DNA from 2 places in the Isoptericola hypogeus genome. Region 2 is predicted to be linked to the other one. Evidence: riboswitches for the same ligand, from Rfam matches in the RefSeq annotation. Region 2 holds a riboswitch; the other holds the start of a gene.
What was found. Region 2 has a riboswitch for cyclic di-AMP ahead of ABD254_RS00955 (C40 family peptidase). Riboswitches for the same ligand answer to the same signal wherever they lie in the genome.

Region 1 (7,453 bases), on a different contig from region 2:
GGTCGCGCACGTCCTGCCCGCGCTCGCCGAGGCCGGGATCGCGGTCCCCGAGTTCTCGCTCGGCCAGCCGAGCCTGGACGAGGTGTTCCTGACGCTCACGGGCAGGCCGCTGCCGGACGACGACACCGCCGACGACGGGAGCGGCGCAGGCCGCGACGCCGGTGTCCCCGCCGAGGAGGTGTCCCGATGACTACCCAGTCCACCGACCACGAGGCCACCATCACCCCGACGAGCCTGCGGCAGGCGGTAGCGCTCGACGAGCGCCCGTCACGCCCGTCGGCGGTGTCGACCACGATGACGTTCGGGTGGCGCGCGCTGCTGAAGATCAAGCACGTGCCCGAGCAGCTGTTCGACGTGCTCGTCTCGCCCGTCATCTTCACGCTGATGTTCACGTACCTGTTCGGCGGGGCCCTGATGGGCTCCACGTCGACGTACATCCAGTTCCTGCTGCCGGGGATCCTCGTGCAGACGATCGTCTTCGTGACCGTGTACACGGGGTACACGCTGAACACGGACATCACCAAGGGGGTGTTCGACCGGTTCCGGTCGCTGCCGATCTGGCGCCCCGCACCGATCGTCGGCGCCCTGCTCGGGGACCAGGTGCGCTACCTGATCGCGTCGGTGATGACCATCGGCCTCGGCCTGATCCTCGGGTTCCGTCCCGACGGCGGGTTCGTCGGCGTGCTGCTCGGCGTGCTGCTCCTGCTGGTGTTCGCGTTCTCGCTGAGCTGGATCTTCACCATCCTCGGGCTGCTGCTGCGCACCCCGAACTCCGTGATGGGCGTGTCGATGATGGTGCTGATGCCGCTGACGTTCGCGTCGAACATCTTCGTGGACCCGTCGACGATGCCTGCGGCCCTCCAGCGGTTCGTCGAGATCAACCCGGTCTCGCACCTGGTCACCGCCGTCCGCGGGCTCATGGCCGGGCAGCCCGACAGCGGCGAGATCATCTGGGTGCTCGTGTCGGCGGTCGTGCTCACGGCCGTCTTCGGCCCGATCACGATGCGGCTGTACCGCACCCGCCACTGAGGTGTTGTGAGCATGAATTTGGCCCGGTTCCGGTCCTGGAACCGGGCCAAACTCATGCTCACAACAGTGGGGACGCCGCGCGCGCACGCCGGATCGCGACCCGGACGCGCGCCACGAGCTCCGTCGGGTCCCGGAGGTCGTCCGCGACGACCACGATCACGGTCCACCCGAGGGCTTCGAGCATCCGGCGCCGGCGGACGTCGTCCCGCCACTGCGCCGGGTCGGTGCGATGCTGGTCGCCGTCGTACTCGATCGCGACCTTGAGAGCTCGGTAGAGCATGTCGACCCGCTTCACATAGGTCCCGTCCGGGGCCGTGACCACGCCGTTCACCTCCGGGCACGGCAGATTCGCGGCCGTCAGGGCAAGACGCGTCCGGGTCTCGGTCGACGAGTCCGTCCCCGGGCACATCCGCTCGACCTGCTCGCGCACCCGCACGATTCCCTTGACCTTGTGCGTGCGCTCGGCGATCCCGGCCAGCTCGGCCGGTGTCACGAGCGGGCCCTTTCGGCGCATCATCGCGTCTCCCAGCACCACGACGTCGTCCGGCAACAGGAGTCCGGCGCCGACGTGCACGAACGTCTGCGCCGGCGACGTGACGAGCAGCCCCTCGAGCTCGACGGTCTCGAGGAACGTCTGGCGCGACCAGTGCGCGACGATGTCGTCACCGCCGCGCTGGGGCCGGTCCTGCACCCGCGAGGTCACCGCATGGATTCTCGTGTCGTCGGCGACGGTCCAGGGGATCTCGACCCCGAGCAGCCGTAGCGCAGTCGTATGGCTGAACGCGACGCCGTCGTCGAGGAGCGGCGCCAAGGCACGGCACCGTGACACGAGGTCGTCCGGCGTGCCCGCGGCAACCCGAACTCCGTGGAACGGCGATCGCCACCGTCTCGTCGATCGCAGCTGCTTGCGGGTCAGCCCCGCACGGAGGGCGTCGGGGACGGTGAGCGGCCCCGACGACGGGGTGTCGAACGCGTTCATCCCCGCAGAGTGCCGTGGCTTGCGGTCCCTCGTGCGGCCGATCCACAGCCCCCGCTGTGAGCATGATTTTGGCCCGCTTTCCGTGGCGAAAGCGGGCCAAAATCATGCTCACAGCGTCAGGCGGCGGGTTCGGCGTCCTCGCGCAGCTCCTCGTCGCACTTGCGCGTCACGACGAGCACCGGGCAGGCCGAGTGGTGCAGCACGGCCTGGCTCGTCGAGCCCAGCAGCAGGCCGCGGAAGCCACCGCGACCGCGCGACCCGACGACGATGAGGTCGGCGCCCGTCGAGAACTCGGTGAGGAGCTCGGCCCCCGATCCGTCCAGGACGTGCCGCTTGATGGTGATCCCCGGGTTCTCGGCCTCGAACCGGTCCACGGTGACGTCCAGTCCCGCCTTGACGTCGGCCAGCACCTGCTCGTGGTCGATCTGCGAGGGCAGCCAGGCGAGCACCCCCGCGCCGCCCGCGAGCGGCACCCCGGCGACCGCGACGAGCTCCGCCCCCCAGACCTGCGACTGCGCGACGGCGTGCTTGAGCGCCACCTCCGCCGACGGGGACCCGTCGACACCCACGACGATGCGACGCACCTCGTGCACCACGTCGCCGTCGCGCCGGTCGGGGTCCGTCGACGCGCCCGACCCGGAACCGCGGTACGGCACGACGACCGTGGGGCAGTGCGCGTGCGCCGGCAGCGCGGACGAGACGGTGCCGAGCAGCCGCTCGGTGAACCCGCCCTTGCCCCGGGTGCCCACCACGGCCAGCGCGTGCTCCCGCGACTGCTCCACGAGCACGCCTGCCGCGTCGCCCGACGCGACCGTGGCCGTGACCGGGACACCGGCCCCGGCGACCCGGGCCTGGGCCTCCGCCAGGACCGCCTTGGCCCCCTCCTGGATCGCGGAGTCGTCGAGCGCGGCGTAGCCGCCGTCCAGGGAGGCCGCGGTGAACGACGGGAGCGAATAGCTGCACACGACGTGCAGACCCCACCCGGTGCGCCGCGCGTACGCGGCGGCCCAGTCGAGAGCGTGCAGGCTCGCTGCCGAGCCGTCGACCCCCACCAGGACGACCTCAGGACGTGTCATGTCGCGCCTCCCGTCGAACGAGCCCGCTGCGCCGCCTCACCGTCGAGACGACCGGGCACGTTCAAGCCTAGCGAAAGGTCCGCGCAAGGCACAGCAAAGCGCCGGGGAACGCGACGACCCCCGACGCTCCGTGCGGAGCGCCGGGGGTCGCGGCGTCGGGGTTGCCCGAAGGTCAGCCGGTGACGCGCAGGAACGTCGGGCTGGACTGCCAGATGTCCCGCACCCGGGTGTCCCAGCCGTCGGGCCGCGACGCGTCGATCTGCTGGCCGTTGCCGATGTAGATCGAGATGTGCCCCGGGGACCAGATCAGGTCGCCGGGCTGCGCCTCGGACGACGAGACGACCTGGACGTTCGAGGCGTAGCGGATCGCGCTCGACTGGTGCGGCAGGTCGATGCCGACCTGGGCGTACACGTAGGTGACCAGGCCCGAGCAGTCGAAGCCGCCGGGCGTGGAGCCACCGACGACGTAGGGCGTGCCGATGTAGCGCGAGGCGATCGACACGATCTGGGAGCCGAGCGACGAGGACGAGGCGACCTCGGGGACCTCGGTGCGCTCCGCGGAGCGCGACACCGTCTCGGTGGCGGTCTCCACGACCTCCTCGACGACGGGCTCCGGCTCGGGCGCCGGGGTGATCTCGGCCTTCTCCGCGACCTTCGCGGTGATCTTCTCGACGTCGACCTTGGCCTTGGCGTCGACCGCGACGACCGGAGCCGCCTGCAGCGCGTTCTTGGCCTGGTCGGTCAGGGCGCCGAGGTCGACGGTGTTGAGCTTGTTGGCCGCGTCGTGGTCGACCGGAGCGGCCTGCGCCGCGGTGGCGCCGCCGAAGGTCGAGACCAGCAGGCCGCCAGCGGTGGCGACCACTGCGGCCCTACGCCCTGCAGCGGCGGTACCGACGCTGAGCGGCGTGAGCGGACGGCGCGCGGCACGGTGCCGGGCGCGCGTGGTGCGTGCGTTCACGTGTTCCCTCTCCTGTCGCCTACGAGGTGAGCTGTCGGGTTCGGGTGGGAGAAAGCACCCGGCCGTCCGGGTCTGCCGTGCAGACCGACCCGTGCGGCTTCACCCCGAGGACACCGTCTCCGATGCCCGGAAGTGGGTCCCCCGCCCCTGCCTGGGGTTAAGGTGCCCGACCGGCGGCAGGGCTCGGCGTTCCGGTCGAGACTCACCAGATGGCCGGCGAGTGGTTGAAACCGTAGCGGACCCGGCCGTCAATGTCACGTTTCGATCACAGGAGGTGACCAGAGGGCACGAAAACCCTGTCCACAGGCCGTTTCCGGCCCCTCGGGAGGTCGCCGACCGGACGCGCCGACGCCCCGCCGCGCGGTGCGCGACGGGGCGTCGGTGGGGCCGCCGAGCGGCCGGTGCGGCGGCTCAGCCGACGCGGATGAACGTGGGGTTCGACTGCCAGATGGCGCGGTACTGGACGACGTCGCCCGGCTTGGGGGCGTCGATCTGCATGCCGTCGCCCGCGTAGATGGCGACGTGGCCCGGGGTCCACACCAGGTCACCCGGCTGCGGGTCGGAGACGACCGTGCCCGCGTAGCGCTGCTCCGAGGTGGTGCGCGGCAGGCTGATGCCGACCTGCGCGTAGACGTACTGGGTCAGGCCCGAGCAGTCGAAGCCGGACGGGCTGGTGCCGCCCGAGACGTACGGGACGCCGACGTAGCGCATCGCGATCGACACGATCGACGAGCCGTTGGCCGACGCGGGAGCCGCGGTCGAGACCTCCTCGCGCTCGGCCGAGCGCGACGCGGTGTCGGCCGACGTCGAGGTCGACTCGGACTCGTACGACGTCTCGACGACGACGGGCTCCGGCTCGGGAGCGGGCGTGATCTCGGCCTCGGACGCGATCTTCGCCGTGATCTTCTCGACGTCGACCTTCGCCTTGGCGTCCACCGTGACGACCGGGGCCGCCTCGAGCGCGTGCCGCGCCTGGTCGGTGAGCGCGCCGAGGTCGACCGTGCTGAGCTTGTGGGCGGCGTCGCTGTCCACCGGCGCGGCCTGGGCGGCGCTCGCGCTGGCGAACGTGGAGACGAGCAGACCACCGGCGGTGGCGACGACGGCCACGCGGCGACCGGCGTTGCCGTTCGTGGCGATGGCGATCGGACGGCGGGCGGCGCGATGCCGGCCGCGGGTGGTGCGTGCGGTCACGTGTCAACCTCTCCTGTCGCCTGCGAGGTCAGCTGTCGGGTTCGGGTGGGAGAAAGCACCCGGCCGTCCGGGTCTGCCGTGCAGACCGACCCGTGCGGCTTCACCCCAAGGACGTCGTCTCCGACGCCCGAAAGTGGGTCCCCCGCTCCTGCCGTGCGGTGTTCCGTGGGAGCTCGGCCGGTGGCAGGGTTCGGCGTCCGTCCGAGCGCCCGCCAGATCGATCTCCGGCGAGCGACCCCGACCGTACCGGATGAATGCCCGCGATGTCACGCTCCGGTCACGACACCCGTGGCATTCCCGCGCGACCTGCGCGGGGACGGCCTCAGCGGGCCGCGACGAACAGGTGCTTGGCGAGGTCCTCGGGGAGCTCCAGGACCACTCCCGAGCCCTCGACCTGCACGGCGTAGTCCCCGCCGGCGATCCGCGCGGCGATGTGCGCACCGGGCACCACGCCAGCCTCGCCGAGGCGCGCGAGCAGCTCGATGTCGACCTGCAGGGGCTCGGCGATGCGCTGCAGCACGAGCGACGTCCCGCCGTCCGCCTCGTCGTCGGCGGCCGTACCGGCCGCGCGCGAGGCGAGGAGAACGGCAGGGAGCGACTTCACGCCGTCGAGGAACGGGACGTCCTCGTACTGCTCGCCCAGCTCGGACAGGCCCGGGATCGGGTTGCCGTACGGGTCGATGTGCGGGTGGTCGAGCAGCGTCACGAGGCGCTTCTCGACCAGGTCGCTCATCACGTGCTCCCAGCGGCACGCCTCCGTGTGCACGTGCTCCCAGTCGAGCTTGATGACGTCGGTGAGCAGCCGCTCGGCGAGCCGGTGCTTGCGCATCACCCGGGTCGCCTTGGCCTGACCGGGCCCGGTCAGCTCGAGATGGCGGTCCCCCGTCACGACGACGAGGCCGTCGCGCTCCATGCGCGCGACCGTCTGCGACACCGTCGGCCCGGAGTGCCCCAGGCGCTCGGCGATGCGCGCACGGAGTGCAGGGATGCCCTCCTCGCCAAGCTCGTAGATCGTCTTGAGATACATCTCGGTGGTGTCGATCAGGTCGGTCACGTCCACTCCCGTCTTCAGGCCCGGGCCTAGTCTATTCGCACCGCGTCCACCCAGGTCCGGTCCTGGTGCGCGCCCTCAGGGGCCTGCGCCATCCTGCACCACGCCACCGACACGCACCACGTCGTCCGTCACCCACCCGTCGGCGGCGCGCCGCCCCTACGCGGGCCGCCGCCCGCCGCCGATCCGCCCCCGAGCCCTCGGAGACCCGATGCCCGTCGAGCCGACCCTCGTCATCCCCTCGTCGCTGCTGCCTGCGGACGGCCGCTTCGGCTCCGGTCCCTCCAAGGTCCGCGCCTCGCAGGTCGCCGCGCTCGCCGCGGCGGGCGACCCGGCGGCCCCGGTGCTCGGCACGTCGCACCGGCAGCCGCAGGTCAAGGACCTGGTCCGCCGGGTCCGCCAGGGCCTCGCCACGCTCTTCGACCTTCCCGACGGCTACGAGGTCGCGCTCGGCAACGGCGGCTCGACGGCGTTCTGGGACGTCGCGACCGCGTGCCTCGTGCGACGGCGCGCGCAGCACGCCGTCTTCGGGGAGTTCGGCGGCAAGTTCGCCGCGGCCACGCGGCGGGCGCCGTTCCTCGAGCCGTCCGAGGTGCGCGAGGCCGCGCCCGGCACGGTGGCGCTGCTCGAGGCCGTCGACGGCGTCGACACCTACGCCACGGTGCAGAACGAGACGTCGACGGGCGCGATGGCTCCCACCCGGCAGGTGCCCGACGCCCGCGCCGGGGGCGCGCTGCTGCTCGTCGACGCGACGTCGGGCGCGGGCGCCCTGCCGGTCGACGTCCGCGACACCGACGTCTACTACTTCGGGCCGCAGAAGGTGTTCGGCGCGGACGGCGGGCTGTGGCTGGCCGTCTGCTCGCCGGCCGCCGTCGAGCGTGCCGCCGAGGTCGAGGCGGGCGCCGAGGCCGCCGGGCGCTGGGTGCCGGAGTTCCTCTCCCTCACCACGGCCCTCGCCAGCTCGCGGGCGGACCAGACGCTCAACACCCCCGCCGTCGCCACGCTCGTGCTGCTCGCCGAGCAGGTCGAGTGGCTGCTGGCCCAGGGCGGCCTGGCCTGGTCGTCGGCGCGCTGCGCCGAGTCCGCCGGCGCCCTCTACGGCTGGGCCGAGGCCCGGGACTGGGCCTCCCCGTTCGTCGCGGACCCGGGCGCGCGGTCGACCGTCGTCG
Region 2 (7,453 bases):
TCGATCTCGACCGAGCGCGCGGCGCGCGGCGGCGTGCTGGTCAAGGACCGCGGCGCCCTGGAGCGCATGCGAACGGTCGACGCCGTGCTGTTCGACAAGACCGGCACGCTGACCAAGGGTGAACCGGTGTTGCGCGGCATCGTGACTGTCGACGGCACGGAGGACGAGCTCGTCGCCCGAGCGGCCGCGGCCGAGTCCGACAGTCAGCATCCGCTGGCCCGGGCGATCCTGGACGCCGCCGAGAGGCGCGGTCTGGAGGTGCCGCAGGCGTCCGACTTCAGCGCTTCGACAGCTGTCGGTGTGTCCGCCACAGTCGGGGGTCGGACGGTTGCCGTCGGGGGGCCGAACCTGCTTGCCGAGCACGGAGCCGTCTCCCTCGCCCAGGCCGGCGAGTGGTCCGAGCAGGGATCCACGGTGCTGCACGTCTTGATCGACGGGCAGGTCGTGGGTGCCCTGGCGTTGGCGGACGAGGTGCGTCAGGAGTCTCGCGAGGCCGTGGACGCGCTGCATGCCCTCGGCGTCCACGTCGTCATGATCACCGGCGACGCTGAACCCGTGGCACGCAGCGTCGCCGCCGAGCTGGGCATCGACCAGGTCTTCGCCGGCGTGCGCCCCGAGAACAAGAGCGAGAAGGTCCTCGAGCTTCAACAGCAGGGCCGCACCGTGGCCATGGTCGGAGACGGTGTGAACGACGCCCCCGCTCTCGCTCAGGCGGATGTCGGGATCGCCATCGGCGCAGGCACCGACGTCGCCATCGCCTCGGCCGGAGTGATCCTGGCCTCGGACGATCCACGGTCGGTGCTGTCCGTCATCGAGCTGTCGCGCGCGGGGTATCGCAAGATGAAGCAGAACCTGTGGTGGGCCGCCGGGTACAACATCGCGGCCGTGCCTCTGGCAGCCGGTGTGCTGGCTCCCGTGGGCTTCGTCCTGCCCATGGAGGTGGGCGCCATCCTGATGTCGCTCTCGACGATCGTCGTCGCGGCAAATGCCCAGCTGCTGCGACGTCTCGACCTCACTCCTTCGGCGTCTGTCGCTGCCGCCTATCGGTCTGCGCCCCAGCGCACTCAGCCGTCCACACCGGGCGTCGACACCCGGCAGGTGCCCGCGTCGTGAGAGCGGGCGGGCGACCAGCCGCCATCTGGCCGGTCAGGTCGCCCGCCCGGGTGCATGCCTCAGGACTCGACCTGGGCGACTTCCTCAGTGAGCTCCCAGTGCCACGGCTCGTACTTCGAACCGCCCGGGCGCGCCCACGGGGGGTTGTCCCACCCGAAGGAAGGCGCGTTCTCGGCGAGCCACGACCAGCGTTCACCGGCATAGGTCTCCGGGCACAGATCGACCGCGAGTCCCCATCCGTGATTCGAGGTTCCGGGGGTGGCCGCGAGATAGCCCTTCGCAGCTTTCACGGCGACCTGCTGATCGTAGGAGCGGTAGCCGTCAGTGATGCACATCGGCTCGCCGAATCGCTCGGTGTAGGCCTCGTTCACCTCGGCCAGCGCTACGGCTGCGTCGGAGCGCACGTGCGTCTGTCCGTCCCAGAGGTCGCACAGCTCGCTCGAGGGCACCTGGCCGTTCGACCCGGTCCCGGTGGCCTCGCCGCTGCAACCGGCGAGGGCCGGTTCGGGTTCCGGCTCCGGTGCGGGCTCGGGTTCCGCCTTCGGCTCCGGAGCGGGTGCCGGAGTGATCTTCACGCGATCGACGCGTTCCTCGGCGCGCGAGATCTTCGCCGACCGGTCGACCACGATCGGCGGCGCGGCGGGGACTTCAGTGCGGGCCGCCGGGTCGGAGGTGGTCTCTTGTGTCGTCGTGCGTTCGATGGCGGAGGCCCGGCGGCTGCTGTCGTTGTCGGCGGTGGCCACGGTGAACGAGGTCGTGGCCGTCACGGCGATCGCGAGTCCGATGCCGGGGCCGAGGGGCAGGCGGCGGGCCGGGCGCAGGGTTCGCCGGCGGGCTGCGCGTGTGGCGGACGGCAGGAGGCTGGCGTGTCGTCCCTTGGAGTGGCGTTCGCTGCGGCTGGATGGCCTGCCGGAGGAATCGGCAGACGGGTTCTGGGTGTGGGCGTGCTTCATCTGAGTCCTTTTTGCGGCAGAGTGGTCGCGTGGCTCATGCGGGCAGACGTCGGTCTGCCCCACGTGCGCTCGACCCTGCGCGGCGCGAGCTCGTGCAGGGTCGAGCGATCGTCAACTCATCCGCAAGAAGGTCGGGTTGTCCTGCCAGATCGACCGGTACCGGACCGTCTTTCCGGGGACCGGAGCCTCGACCTGCATGTCACCGCCGGCGTAGATGGCGATGTGGCCGGGGCTCCAGATCAGGTCACCCGGCTGTGCTTCCTCGCGCGAGACGACCGTGCCAGCGTCGCGCTGGCCCGAGGAGGTCCGCGGGATGGAGATGCCCGCCTCGGCGTACACGTACGACGTGAACCCGGAGCAGTCGAAGCCGGATGGGGTCGACCCGCCCCACTGGTAGGGGACCCCGAGGTACTGCATCGCGATCTCCACGATCGCTGAACCGTTGGCCGCGTCCGGGATGTCGGGGGCCGCTTCCTGCGTGGGCCCTGCCTCGGCCGGTCCGGGGGCCGCGGCGGCGCGCTCAGCGGGCTGGCCGTCAGCGTCGGCTTCCGGGCCCGGAGCAACCTCCGGCTCCGGCGCGGGCTCGGGTTCCGGTTCGGGTGCGGGCGTGATCGTGCCCACCGCTGTCTTCTCCACGGTCAGGACGGCGTCAGCAGGCACCGCGACGGCAGGCGCCGCCGTCAGTGCCTGGCGGGCCTGGGCAGTGATGGCATCGAGCCCGGCCGCGCTCAGCGCCTTGCCGTGGTCGGTGGCAGTCTCGGCTCCAGCGGGAGCGCCGAGTGTCGAGACGAGCACTCCCGAGCCGGCCAGGGCCAGCGCCCCGCGGCGTGCGACGGTGCTCACGCTCGTTCCGGCAGCCCGCGTCAGCGTGGTCAGTGGGGTGATCGGGGCGCGAGCGGCGCGATGGCGCCCGCGAGGAATCGGTGAAGCCATGGTCATCTCCTGACGCCTGCGAGGTTAGCTGTCGGGTTCGGGTCGGAGACTGACCCGGCCGGCGGGAAGATCCCGTCCGGCTTCACCCCGAGGACGCCGCAGCGCCCGTGAGTGGGTCCCCCGTCCCTGTCATGACGTGTGCGTGTTGCCCAAAGCGGTGACAGGGCTCGGCGTCCGCTCGGGCGCCTCGCAGGGCTGCGAGGTGGGGAGAACATACCCCGCGTCGCCCCCAATGTCACGGATTGATAACAGTGCCGGAGGCAAGCGTCGGGGGCCGGCGTCGGCGCGCTCGTCCGCGGCCTCATGAGATCTCCACCAGCGACACCCATGTGGCACCAAGATCCGGGCTGGACATGATGCGCTTCTCGGTGGCGACTACCAGATTCGTTGTGGCATCGGGGCTTGGGGCGGTCGTCATGGCCTCGATCGCTCCGCCTGCGGCGGTGCCGTGCGACCGCCAGCCGGTGGCGGACGGTGTAGCCGTCCAAACGAGGCCGTTGGTGTCGATCCCGACGATGTCCCCGCTCGCTTGGGTGTCCACGAAGACCAGTAGCGGAGCATCCGCGAGCTTGGAGAAGGACCGGGCCCCGTCCTGGCTGATCTGCACACCATCGGGTGTCGTCGCGAGAATCTGGTCCGGATCGTCGGCGAGGAACGCCAGGTCGTGGGCCGGGATCGTCGCGCCGCGATCCCAGGTCTGGCCGGCGTCGTTGCTCAGGAACATGGTGGAGCTGGCCGAATCCAGGCCGGCGATGCGTTCCGCCCCTGAGTCACTGGTTGCGGTGAGGGCATGGAAGTCGACCTCGCCACCCAGGGACACCGACTCCCAGGTCTGGGCGCCGTCGGTGCTGCGGATGAGCCCGAGGTTCGGCGTGGCGAGGTCGGGTGCCTCGCCGGGGCCGGGATGGCCGGATGCCAGGAGGTCGCCGTCAGGGGCGAGCGTCATGCCCATCGTGTCCTGCATGCCGGAGCCGATGCGTTGCGGGGCGGCCTCGTCCCTCGCGGGCGGAGTGGTCGGGTCCGGCAATGCCCAGACCCCTGTGTGGGTGGCCGCGTACAGGGAACGGTCCTGCTCGTCGAAGACGAGGGCATGTAGGTGGGAGAAGTCGGCCCGGCTCAACGAGGTGCCGGAAGCCGTCGCCGCACCGCCCGACTGGGCCGGGGACGAGTCGCCCGGCGGCGTGGAGCAAGCGGTCAGGGTGAGCAGCAACACGACGGTCGCTGGGATGCGGGCGGGTATGCGGGCAGGGGAGATCATCACACGTCCTAGCGCGCTCGAGGATGGGAGGAGCGAACCGAGATGGTGCGCCGGCGTCGATGACGGCCGGCGCACCACCTCCTTCTGGTTACTTCTCGGACAGGAGCTCGTCCATCGTGGAGATCTCTGCCTGCTGGGTCTCGACGATGCGCTCTGCCATGGCGACCGCGTCCGAGTTCTCGCCCGCGTCCACCTCGGTCTGTGCCATCGCGACGGCGCCCTGGTGGTGGGAGATCATCTGCGACAGGAAGAGCCGGCCAGCCTCGGAGCCGCTGGCGTTCTCAAGGGCTTCCATGTCGTCGGCGCTCATCATCCCGTTCGTGGACCCGTGGTCCATCGAACCCATGGAGTCCATCGAGCCGGACTCGGGGACCGGTGCGCCCCACTGCTCGAGCCACTCGGTGAGCTGCTCGATCTCCGGGGCCTGGGCGTCCTTGATCTGGGCGGCGAGGTCCAAGATTCGCGGGTCGATCCCCGACTTGTCGGCGATCAGGTCCGACATCTCTACCGCCTGCTGGTGGTGCGGGATCATCATCTGCGCGAACTCGACGTCCGCATCGTTGAACGGCGCCGACTCGGCGGGCGACTGCTCCGCTGTCGGGCTCGACATGGTGGACATGTCGTGCGCGGGCTGCTGCGTGTTCGAGCACGCGCCGAGCACGGCCACGGCGGCGACCACGAGAGCAGGCGCAAGGGTGCGCTTCATCAAGGTAGGGCCTTTCTTGGGTAGATCCACTGCCGGACCATGGGTGGTCCGACATCGGCGAGTTCCGACGTGTCGAGGCTCGACACATCGGCTCAGGGGACCTACGTCCGAGAAATGCCCAGGGCATGCAGCGACGGGGCGCTGGAGAAGACCACGCGCGAAGGCGATGCGGTGCGAGGGCCAGCACGCGTCCAACCGACCACGAAAAACAGCCTGCGCACCGGAACCGTCAGCGTCAGCAGCACGACGAGCACCATCAGACACATCGCGGTCATCAACTCGTGTCCGCCACAGCTGTGGTCGCACGGCTGTGACGCGTCGCCTGAGTGATCGATCGCGCTCACCTCTTGCCCGTGCCCGGGGTCCGCCGGGTCGGCGTTCGCACCGGCGTCGACGTGCTTCGTCGCTACCGGCGCGCCGTGGGCGGTCGACGAGCCGCTCATCGCGTGCATCGTCACCACGCCGAGGACGAGCATGACGATCATGAGCGCAGCACCCAAGCGCCGCCGAGGATCGGCGAGCAGCGACTGGAGGGTGCGAAGCGCGTGCATGACGAGGTCCAGGCTAGCGAATCTCGAACAGCCCATCCGACACTCCGACGTTGCCCGGGACTTTGGTATCAGAGCCGTAGACCGCGATCGTGGCCCTGGGGTGATGCGTCGACGGTATTGCGCGGTGGGGGCCGAGACCCGGTGTCGACGTAGCCGGAACGACCAGGCGCGGAGCTGTTCGAGGCTTCAAGTGAAACTGACCGAGTCTGTGGTGCCTCGGAATCGGGTTCTGACGGTCTTGAAGCCTCCCGGGAGAGGCGCCCCTACTGTTGCTCCGCTGCGGTTGCCTGCTGACCTCGGAGAAGGGCGAGGGCGAGGACGGCGGCGGCGAGGAGCACACCGGAGGCGACCGTGAGGGCGGTGCTGTATCCGGCCACGAGTGCCTGGTCGGTAGCCAGCGCGGCGTTGGCTGGGCGTGCGGTGACGGTCGCTGCGATGCCGGCGAGGAGCGCGAGACCGATCGCGACGCCGATCTGCTGGGCGGAGTTGAGCAGGGCGGAGGCGATGCCGGCCTTGTCAGGGTCGACGCGGTAGACCGCGGCCTGGGTCAGGGTCAGGACGCCGAGGCCGAAGCCGAGTGCGAGGACGAACATCGCCGGGGCGAGGTGCAGCCAGTAGCCGGAGTCGACGGTGATCGTCGAGAACCAGAGCGCGGCCGCGGCGCCGAGCAGGGCACCGGTCGCGGCGACGTACCGCGGCGCGATGCGCAGCAGCAGCTTCGGCGCGATCCCGGCGCCGACGACGATGCCGAGCGCGAAGGGGAGCCAGGCCAGCCCGGTCTGCAGCGGGCTGTAGTGCTGGACCTGCTGCAGGTGCAGCGTGAGGACGTAGAAGGTGCCCATCGGACCGATCGCGAGCAGCAGCATGGTCACGTACGCGCCGGTGCGGTTGCGGTCGTGGAACAGGCTGAGCGGCAGCAGTGGGTTCCTGCTGCGGGCCTGGGTGAGGACGAACGCCGTCAGGAGCACGGCGGCGGCGGCCACGAGGGCGATGGCGACGGGGTCGCCGAGGCCGTCCTCACCGAACCGTGTGATCGCGTAGACGAGGGCGATCATGCCGGCGGTGCCGAGGACGGCGCCGAGGACGCCGAGGCGGCCGCGGTGGCGGTCGGCGGCCACGAGGGTGCGGCTGCCGAGCAGCACCAGGAGCCCGATCGGGACGTTGATGAAGAACACCCAGCGCCAGCCGAGCGTGTCGGTGAGGACGCCGCCGAGCAGCAGGCCCAGGATGATGCCGAGCCCGGACATCGCGCCGTAGAGCGAGAGTGCCTTGTCGCGCGTGGCGCGGTCGGAGAAGGTCGTGGCGATCAGGGCGAGGGCGTTCGGGGCGGCCATCGCGGCGCCGATGCCCTGCACCGCACGCGCGATGACGAGCATCGCCGTCGTCTGTCCGAAGCCGCCGGCCAGGGACGCGAGGACGAACAGCGCTATGCCGGCCTGCAGGGTGCGGCGCCGGCCCCACAGGTCCCCGACCCGGCCGCCGAGCAGCAGCAGTGCGCCGAACGCGAGGATGTAGGCGTTGACGACCCACGGCAGGTCGACGGCCTCGACGCCGAGCTCGGTCTGGATGCTCGGCAGTGCGATGTTCACGATCGAGTCGTCGAGCACCAGCATCAGTTGTGCGGTCGCGATCACCAGCAGGGCCACCAAGGCCCCCCGCTGGGACGTTGTCGTCTGGTTCTTGGCCACGCCGTCCTCCCGTTCGCGGCCCTCGGGCCGCGTCGTCGTCATGTGCCGGCTGCCCGTCCGGTCGGCCGGGGCGGCCCGACGACTATACCCCTGTGGGGTATATGCTCAGGAAGCCTCGCCCGCATCTGACGGTCGGGCACGTAGAACGAGAGAGGATGGCCCCGTGAAGGTTGAGCTTCTGGTAGTCGACGCATGCCCCAACGAGGTGCCCGCACGGGACGCGCTGCGCAAGGCGCTGGACCGGGCCGGCA

Region 1: another riboswitch for cyclic di-AMP. It lies ahead of ABD254_RS14455 (C40 family peptidase); the one in region 2 lies ahead of ABD254_RS00955 (C40 family peptidase).

The regions. Positions count from the first base shown of each region.
Region 1 covers NZ_BAAAPM010000005.1:394,527-401,979, reverse strand. The annotation lists gene ABD254_RS14480 (ATP-binding cassette domain-containing protein) at 1-190, shown strand, start outside; gene ABD254_RS14475 (ABC transporter permease) at 187-1,029, shown strand; gene ABD254_RS14470 (endonuclease domain-containing protein) at 1,088-1,840, opposite strand; gene ABD254_RS14465 (universal stress protein) at 2,125-3,084, opposite strand; gene ABD254_RS14460 (C40 family peptidase) at 3,257-3,946, opposite strand; cyclic di-AMP (ydaO/yuaA leader) riboswitch at 4,043-4,217, opposite strand; gene ABD254_RS14455 (C40 family peptidase) at 4,454-5,233, opposite strand; cyclic di-AMP (ydaO/yuaA leader) riboswitch at 5,237-5,404, opposite strand; gene ABD254_RS14450 (iron-dependent transcriptional repressor DtxR) at 5,556-6,287, opposite strand; gene serC (phosphoserine transaminase) at 6,496-7,453, shown strand, end outside.
Region 2 covers NZ_BAAAPM010000002.1:100,294-107,746, reverse strand. The annotation lists gene ABD254_RS00965 (heavy metal translocating P-type ATPase) at 1-1,113, shown strand, start outside; gene ABD254_RS00960 (M15 family metallopeptidase) at 1,173-2,066, opposite strand; gene ABD254_RS00955 (C40 family peptidase) at 2,178-2,909, opposite strand; cyclic di-AMP (ydaO/yuaA leader) riboswitch at 2,999-3,152, opposite strand; gene ABD254_RS00950 (F510_1955 family glycosylhydrolase) at 3,301-4,257, opposite strand; gene ABD254_RS00945 (DUF305 domain-containing protein) at 4,346-4,963, opposite strand; gene ABD254_RS00940 (DUF6153 family protein) at 5,065-5,514, opposite strand; gene ABD254_RS00935 (MFS transporter) at 5,778-7,244, opposite strand; gene ABD254_RS00930 (thioredoxin domain-containing protein) at 7,366-7,453, shown strand, end outside.